Regions from separate parts of the Shewanella sp. LZH-2 genome, predicted to be linked through region 2. Evidence: predicted binding sites of a transcription regulator. Region 2 holds the regulator's gene; the other holds the start of a gene.
What was found. Region 2 encodes sigma-54, which starts transcription at its own class of promoters, with help from an activator protein. Its sites were predicted from a motif close to GTTGGCACGNNNNTNGNNT; they were not measured.

Region 1 (3,989 bases), 650 kb from region 2:
TGGGCGTTATTCCTATTTAACCGCGGTTACCGAGATTGAAGGTGAGTTGGTTGAAATCTTGGATGTTGAAAAGATTTTAGATGAAATCTCACCTGTCAAAACGGCTATTAGTGAAGAGGTTAATGAGCAACTTACTCTCGATAGAAGTCAGCATTACCATATTATGGTGATTGATGATTCTGCGGTGGCACGCAAGCAAATTATTCGGTCGTTAGAGTCGTTAAATTTACAAATTGACACGGCAAAAGATGGTCGTGAGGCACTTGATAAGCTCAAGGCCATTGCAAGTGAAATGAATAACGTTGCCGATGAAATTCCACTCATTATCTCCGATATTGAGATGCCCGAAATGGATGGTTATACCTTAACGGCTGAGATCCGTGATGATCCTAAGCTTAAAAATATCAAGGTGGTACTGCACACCTCATTAAGCGGTGTCTTTAACCAAGCCATGGTACAAAAGGTTGGTGCCAATGACTTTATCGCAAAATTTAACCCTGACGAATTAGCTGCGGCAGTGAACAAGCATTTAAGTTTGTAGTGAGAGTGTGGGTTAGTGCCTAGTTGAGCTTTACGCTATAATCTAGCCCTTATTACATGATTGTTGTGCACTTATTTTGGTGCTTGCTATAGGATCTAGGACGTGAATGTGCCTGATAAATCACTCGCTGAAGCAGAATATAATCAATTTAGGTTGTTCTTAGAACAACATAGCGGCATCGTGCTAGGTGAAAATAAACAATACCTCGTACGTAGTCGTCTCGCGCCATTGATGGGCAAATATAACCTTCCTTCGTTATCCGATGTGGTAAAGCATTCGATGAAACCCACGGAACGAGCTTTACGAGCTGAAGTTATTGATGCCATGACCACTAATGAAACCTTATGGTTTCGTGACCGTTATCCATTTGAATTGCTTAATAATGTGCTATTACCAGAATACAGTAAGTTAGGTAGACCTTTAAAGATATGGTCTGCAGCTTGCTCGTCGGGTCAAGAGCCATATTCTTTAGCTATGACCATATTAGAGTACCAGCAAAAAAAACCTGGGGCGCTGCCTGGTGGTGCCTCGATTCAAGCAACGGATCTTTCGCCTTCTATGTTGGAGCGTTGTAAAAATGCTGAGTATGATAGTTTAGCGTTAGCACGTGGATTGTCTGAAGAACGTAAGCGGCAGTTTTTTGATGCTTTGCCTTCTGGCAACATGCGCATAAAAGATAACGTTAAACGTCTCGTCAATTTCCGAGCTCATAACTTGCTCGAGAGTTACACTTTGTTGGGTAAGTTTGACATTATTTTTTGCCGAAATGTGTTGATCTATTTTGCCCCTGAGGCAAAAGCAAAAATTTTGCGGCAATTTGCTGCCGCGTTAAATCCCAAAGGTATCCTCTTTTTAGGCGCATCCGAATCCATTGCTGGCCTTACTGATGAATTTGATATGGTTCGTTGTAACCCTGGCATTTATTACCAAAAGAAAACTTAAGGATTTGATTTTAATTGATAATTACCGGCATAGTTCGGTAATTTTTTTATCTGCTATATCCCTCACAAACTTTATTACCTCCCATAAAAGTATTGGCACATGAATTGCTTTGTTCCCGTGAGTGACACGATGGAGGCAATTTTATGGCGATTAATTTTGATAAGGCACTGGGTGTTCACCAATTCACCTTGGGGATCCGTGCTGAGCGGGCTGAAGTGATTTCAAGCAATATCGCAAATGCTGATACGCCACATTATAAAGCCCGTGACGTCGATTTTTCTGCCGCCTTAAATGTTGCTAAAACCCAGCAACAACAGCGTAATAGCTTAGAGATGACCGCTGATGAGCAGCATTTTGGGCTAGCGCAGCTAACCGGGCAGTACGTTAAATTTCGAGTGCCGAATCAACCCGATACAGGGGATGGCAATACTGTCGACGTTCAACAAGAGCAATCAGCATTTATGCAAAATGCTCTCGAATATCAAATGTCTCTGGGGTTTTTAGACAGTAAATTTAGCGGTATGAAAAAAGCGCTGAGAGGGGATTAATCATGAGTTTATTTAATATCTTCGATGTTGCGGGGTCTGGCATGTCAGCCCAGTCTCTGCGGCTAAATACTACCGCGAGTAACATTGCTAACGCAGATTCAGTCTCCAGCAGTGTAGATAAAACTTACCGTTCTCGTCATCCTATTTTCGAAGCCGAAATGGCCAAGGCGCAAAGTCAGCAACAAGCTTCCCAAGGTGTCACGGTGAAAGGCATAGTCGAGAGTGATAAGCCCCTATTAAAAGAGTATTCGCCGGATCATCCGATGGCGGATGCTGATGGCTTTATTTACAAACCAAATGTCAATGTCATGGAAGAAATGGCTGACATGATTTCAGCTTCTCGCTCATATCAGATGAATGTTCAAGTGGCTGAGGCGGCAAAATCTATGCTGCAACAAACACTTGGGATGGGTAAATAATATGCGTTATTTAGGAGGTACGTTGTGAGCCTCATTAACCAACTGAGTCAAACCTCATCGCAGCTGACTCAAACAAACACTCAATCGAATACGGTATCAACCAATACCACGAAAACCTCGACTAGCTCGACAGGTAACCCATTTTTGGATGGATTACGTTTGCCGAATAGTTCTGCTGTTCCAGAGGCTAAGAGTCAGCAGCTCACTCAAGAGGATTTTTTCTCATTACTCAGCCAGCAGTTATCGATGCAGGATCCCTTCAAGCCCGTTGATAACGACCAGATGATTGCACAGATGGCATCTTTTTCTACTGTCGATGGCATTTCTAAGTTAAATGATCAAATTGTTAATTTAAACAGTGTGATGACATCAAGCCAAGCTTTGCAAGCATCGGGATTAGTTGGGCGAAAAGTGCTGTTACCGACTGATACGGGTTATATCTCTGCAGAAAGCCCAGGCTTAAATGGTGTGATCAGTACTTCAGAGAAAATTCCCGTCATTAATGTTCGAATCGAAGATGATAAAGGGCAGGTCGTTAGAACATTTACTGTTGATGGTAGTAAGGGTGGTAACACTGATGTCAAGTGGGATGGTTTGAATGATAAAGGAGAACCCGTTGCTGCAGGTAATTACTCGATTAAAGCATCGGGTTTGGTGAATGATAAATCACAAGCGTTAGCTGTATCGACCTATGCGCATGTGACCAGTGTTTCTTTAGGTACAGCAGCGACTGGCGCCATTTTGAATCTCAAGGGTGGAATGGCCTTTAAACTGTCGGATGTACTTGCGATTAGTGAAGTTTAATCGTTATCAAGATTGTAAATGGACATCACACTTGTCCATCATTGAATTGAGCAAATGTAGAGGTGAATTATGTCGTTTAACATTGCATTGAGTGGCATTTCTGCTGCGCAGAAAGATTTGAACACTACTGCGAACAATATCGCGAATGCTAACACCATTGGCTTTAAAGAGTCGCGTGCTGAATTTGCGGATGTTTACGCTAATTCAATTTTCTCAAACTCAAAAACCGCTGTGGGTGGCGGTGTGGCTACGAGCCAAGTGGCGCAGCAATTCCACCAAGGTAGTTTGCAACTGACGAATAACTCGTTAGATTTAGCGATTAAAGGCGGTGGCTTTTTTGTAACTGCGTCCGAGATAGGTACCTTGGATCATCAGTTTACTCGGGCAGGTGCTTTCAAAGTCGACAAAAATAATTATATGGTTGACTCAGCAGGGAATTTTTTGCAGACCTTTCCAGTAGATAAAGATGGTAACTCTACCTCTGTCAGTTTAACGACAGCTAAGCCAGTACAAATTCCTGATACTGCAGGTAGCCCTGTTCAAACTGAAAACGTGACTTTGCAGATGAATTTAAATGCAAAAGAAGGTTCACTCGATCCTGCTGCTTTTGATCCTTTAGACTCCAAAACCTATAACAGTGTGACATCCATGACGATTTATGACTCTCTGGGTGAGCCACATATCATGACGACCTATTTCGTCAAGCCAAATAATGGTTCATATAATGGTGAAAAC
Region 2 (3,989 bases):
TATCGACACAATAGTAGCCGAGATCTTCAAGCACTCTAAGTGCGACCGATTTGCCTGAGCCTGAACGCCCTGACACTATGACCAGTTTCATCCAATGATTACCTGATAGAGTTCCGTTTCATCATGCGTCTTGCGCAATTGTTTTAATATTTGCTTGTCACTGAGCTTTTCAGCCATGCATGACAAGGTACTTAGGTGCTGCTGACATTGGTCGGCAGGCACGAGTAGTGCAAATAAAATATCGACGGGTTGTTTATCGATAGCATCAAAGGCTATCGGCTCCTCACATTTTATCAATATCGCTATGGGTTGTGTTATATCGGTTAATCGACCATGTGGAATGGCGATACCGTTACCTATACCTGTGCTACCCATCTTTTCGCGCGCCACGAGGCTTTCGAAGATCTCTTGAGATGAGAGGGTGGGGTACTGGGCAGCGGCTAAGTCGCTGATGAGTTCCAGTACCTTTTTCTTACTGCCCGGAGTGGCGCAGGTTGTGCACTCCGGCCGCAGTATGGTACGAAGTTCCATTGCTAGTGTTTTGTTAACTTCTCTTTGTGTTTAATAACCTGACGATCAAGTTTATCAATCAGGACGTCTATGGCAGCATACATATCTGCATGCTCTGAAGTCGCGAAGACTTCACCACCGGTGAGGTTGATTCTCGCTTCGGCAATCTGTTGCATTTTCTCAACATTGAGCACAACGTGCACATTATTGATCTGTTCGAAATGACGTTCAAGTTTTGAAAACTTTTCCTCAACATATGCCCGTAACGATTCAGTAATCTCGATATGGTGTCCACTTAGGTTTATTTGCATAGAAACGTCCTCCGATACTCACAATAGGCTATAAACTTTTACGCTGATTGGAAGGGGGAATAAGCATCGCTTCTCGGTACTTCGCAATGGTTCTGCGCGCAACGTTAATTCCCTGTTCTGCCAGAAGTTGAGCCATCTTGCTGTCGCTTAATGGTTTTTTCTGGTTTTCCGCTGCAACCAGTTTCTTAATGAAAGCTCTGATTGCTGTGGATGAGCACTCACCGCCATCATCCGTCCCGACGTGGCTTGAGAAGAAATATTTTAGTTCAAAAAGTCCTTTTGGGGTATGCATGTATTTTTGTGTGGTCACCCGTGAAATGGTGGACTCATGCATCTCTACCGCCTCGGCGATATCGTTTAGGACCATAGGTTTCATGGCTTCTTCACCGTATTCGAAGAAACCCTGTTGGTATTGCACTATGCAGTTTGCCACCTTGAGCAGTGTTTCGTTACGGCTTTCAAGGCTTTTAATAAACCACTTGGCTTCTTGCAGATGGCCACGAATAAATTGGCTATCAGCTTGATTTTTTGAACTTCGGGCCATTGCTGCATATTGCTGATTTACGTTGATTTTTGGCATGCAGTCAGGGTTTAATTCGACCACCCAACGGCCGTTTTTCTTCGACACCGATACATCGGGGATCACATATTCTTCATCGACAGGGGTGATGAGTAAACCGGGACGAGGGTTCAAGGTTTGGATCAGCGCAATACTGTCCCTTAACTCGTCCTCTTTCAGTTTGGTCTTACGCATTAACAGCCTAAAGTCGCGAGCGGCGATCAGATCTAAATGATCTTTGATCAGCATGCGGGCGTTTTCGATGTGAGGGGTATCAGGCGAAAAATGAGATAGCTGGATCAGTAAACATTCGCTTAAATCCCTTGCCGCGACACCAACGGGGTCGAAGTGTTGAATACGCTTGAGCACGGCTTCAACTTCGTCGAGTTCAATCTCGGGATTGCCCATGGCTTCGAGGATATCTTCAGTGCTTTGAGTGAGATAACCTTGATCGTCGATGGCATCAATAATCGCGGTGGCAATGGCTAAATCGGTTTCAGAGAAGGGCGTGAGGTTTTTTTGCCATTCTAAATGTTCGTACAACCCCTCGCTAGTTTCCCCTTGGAAGGGCATGTCATCTTCACGGCTGGCGCCAGAACCTGAGTTTGGCGATGCGGTAAAGACTTCATCCCAAGTGGTATCCATGGGTAACTCTTCGGGCAGAGATTCTTTGGTCAGCGACTCGGCAATGTCCACGGTGGAATTATCTTGTTCCTGTGGCTGGGCAGTCGTTTCGCTAAAGTCGGTATCGGCGATATCTTGCTTACGTTCGCTAGGCGCGTCAAATTGCTCCTCTTCCAGCTCGAGAAGAGGATTAGAGTCTAAGGCTTGCTGGATTTCTTGTTGCAGTTCCAATGACGACAGTTGCAGCAGGCGAATGGCCTGCTGAAGTTGTGGCGTCATGGTTAACTGTTGACCCAGTTTGAGCTGGAGTGACGCTTTCATGTTACCGCTGATCCCTAGGTTATTATTGTGAGTTTAGGTCGCTTGATATCATATGGATGGAGCCTAGCGCTCTCAAATTCAAGGCTTATTAGCTTTGTTTTAGTAACTATAGCCTGAATTGTTCACCTAAGTACACAGCCCTAACTTGCTGATTGTCTAAGATCTCTGCGGGTGTGCCCTCGGCAATAAGATTACCGTGACTCACAATGTAAGCATGTTCACAGACGTCTAAGGTCTCGCGCACATTGTGGTCAGTGATCAGTACACCAAGGCCTCGGCTTTTAAGCTGCTCGATAATTTTCTTGATATCGATAACGGAGATCGGATCAACGCCCGCAAAGGGCTCATCAAGCAGAATAAACTTGGGGTTGGCCGCTAAGGCGCGGGCAATTTCGACGCGTCGACGTTCACCGCCCGATAAGGACATGCCTTGGCTGTCACGAATATGGGTGATATGGAACTCTTCTAGCAGTTGCTCTAGTGCTTCTTCGCGCTGGTCACTATTGAGCTCTTTACGGGTTTGCAGTACCGCCATGATGTTGTCGTGTACGGTTAATTTACGAAAGATACTCGCTTCCTGTGGTAGGTAACCAATACCTTTGCGGGCACGCAGATGCATAGGATCGGCGGTTAAATCATCATCGTCGATAAAGATATGGCCTTTATCGCTTTTAACTAAGCCCACGACCATGTAAAAGGTGGTGGTTTTACCCGCACCGTTAGGGCCGAGTAGACCGACGACTTGACCCGTTTTTACTGTCAGGCTGACATCTTTGACAACCTGGCGGCTTTTATAACTCTTGGCGAGATTCTGTGCTTTTAAGGTGATTTGGGTCATTTAGAATCCTGTTTTTTCACAGGTTTATCTGTTGGTGTATTTTTGAGTTCTTCCTGATAATTATCAGGTTGAATAATGGTAATTACGCGATCATCACCATTGCCGCTACTTTCGGCGATCAGTTTTTGCTGAATAATATCGTAACGAATTAAATTGCCTGTAACTTGACTACCCGCTTGGTCTAGGGTCGCTGTACCAGTTAGGGTCAACGTCCGAGTGGCCATTTCATAGCGAATCTCTTTGGCGCTAGCAGATGCAGGGCGGCCATCATCAAGGATTTGGCTGTAGGTTGCTGGATTTCCTGTAGCCAGTAAGACTTTACTATTTTCGCCTTCGACAGAAAATGCACGGAGTTGATCCGCATGGATTTTAATTGAGCCTTGAACAACTTCAACGGGGCCGAAGAAAATGATCTGATTGTTTTTAATGTCCGCAGTTTGACTGACGGCTTTAATTTTCACTTCTTGCTGTAAGTCACCGATCTTGGCGAAGGCATTCATGCTTATCATTAGCATTAGGCTGGCAAGTAATATGTTATTTTGCTTCATAGGTTCCTACTACCTGACTGGTCAATTGCACTTCCTGCGCGTTAAGGTCGGCATAAAGGCCTTGCCCTTGAATATTAAAATCTTTCCCTGTGACGTAAATGATGCGGTCAGAGGTCATTATCATTGTGTTGAGATCGAGTTCTAAAAAACTGGTGGACAAGGTTTGTATCGGTTCACCAGGGCTGATGGCATCGATAATAACATTATTTTCTAATACAACCTTGCCAGTATCTTTGTTGAGTCGACCTTGATCGGCTCTGATCTGCCATTTTGCTTTA

Region 1: the regulator sigma-54 is predicted to act here: its motif matches at 1,575-1,593, upstream of flgB (flagellar basal body rod protein FlgB).

The regions. Positions count from the first base shown of each region.
Region 1 covers NZ_CP069350.1:1,442,139-1,446,127, forward strand. Annotated here, with positions in the region: gene JM642_RS06515 (chemotaxis protein CheV) at 1-541, shown strand, start outside; gene JM642_RS06520 (protein-glutamate O-methyltransferase CheR) at 644-1,483, shown strand; gene flgB (flagellar basal body rod protein FlgB) at 1,627-2,031, shown strand; gene flgC (flagellar basal body rod protein FlgC) at 2,034-2,450, shown strand; gene flgD (flagellar hook assembly protein FlgD) at 2,475-3,254, shown strand; gene flgE (flagellar hook protein FlgE) at 3,324-3,989, shown strand, end outside.
Region 2 covers NZ_CP069350.1:797,137-801,125, forward strand. Annotated here, with positions in the region: gene rapZ (RNase adapter RapZ) at 1-91, opposite strand, end outside; gene ptsN (PTS IIA-like nitrogen regulatory protein PtsN) at 88-531, opposite strand; gene hpf (ribosome hibernation promoting factor) at 534-821, opposite strand; gene JM642_RS03655 (RNA polymerase factor sigma-54) at 850-2,325, opposite strand; gene lptB (LPS export ABC transporter ATP-binding protein) at 2,432-3,163, opposite strand; gene lptA (lipopolysaccharide transport periplasmic protein LptA) at 3,160-3,711, opposite strand; gene lptC (LPS export ABC transporter periplasmic protein LptC) at 3,698-3,989, opposite strand, start outside.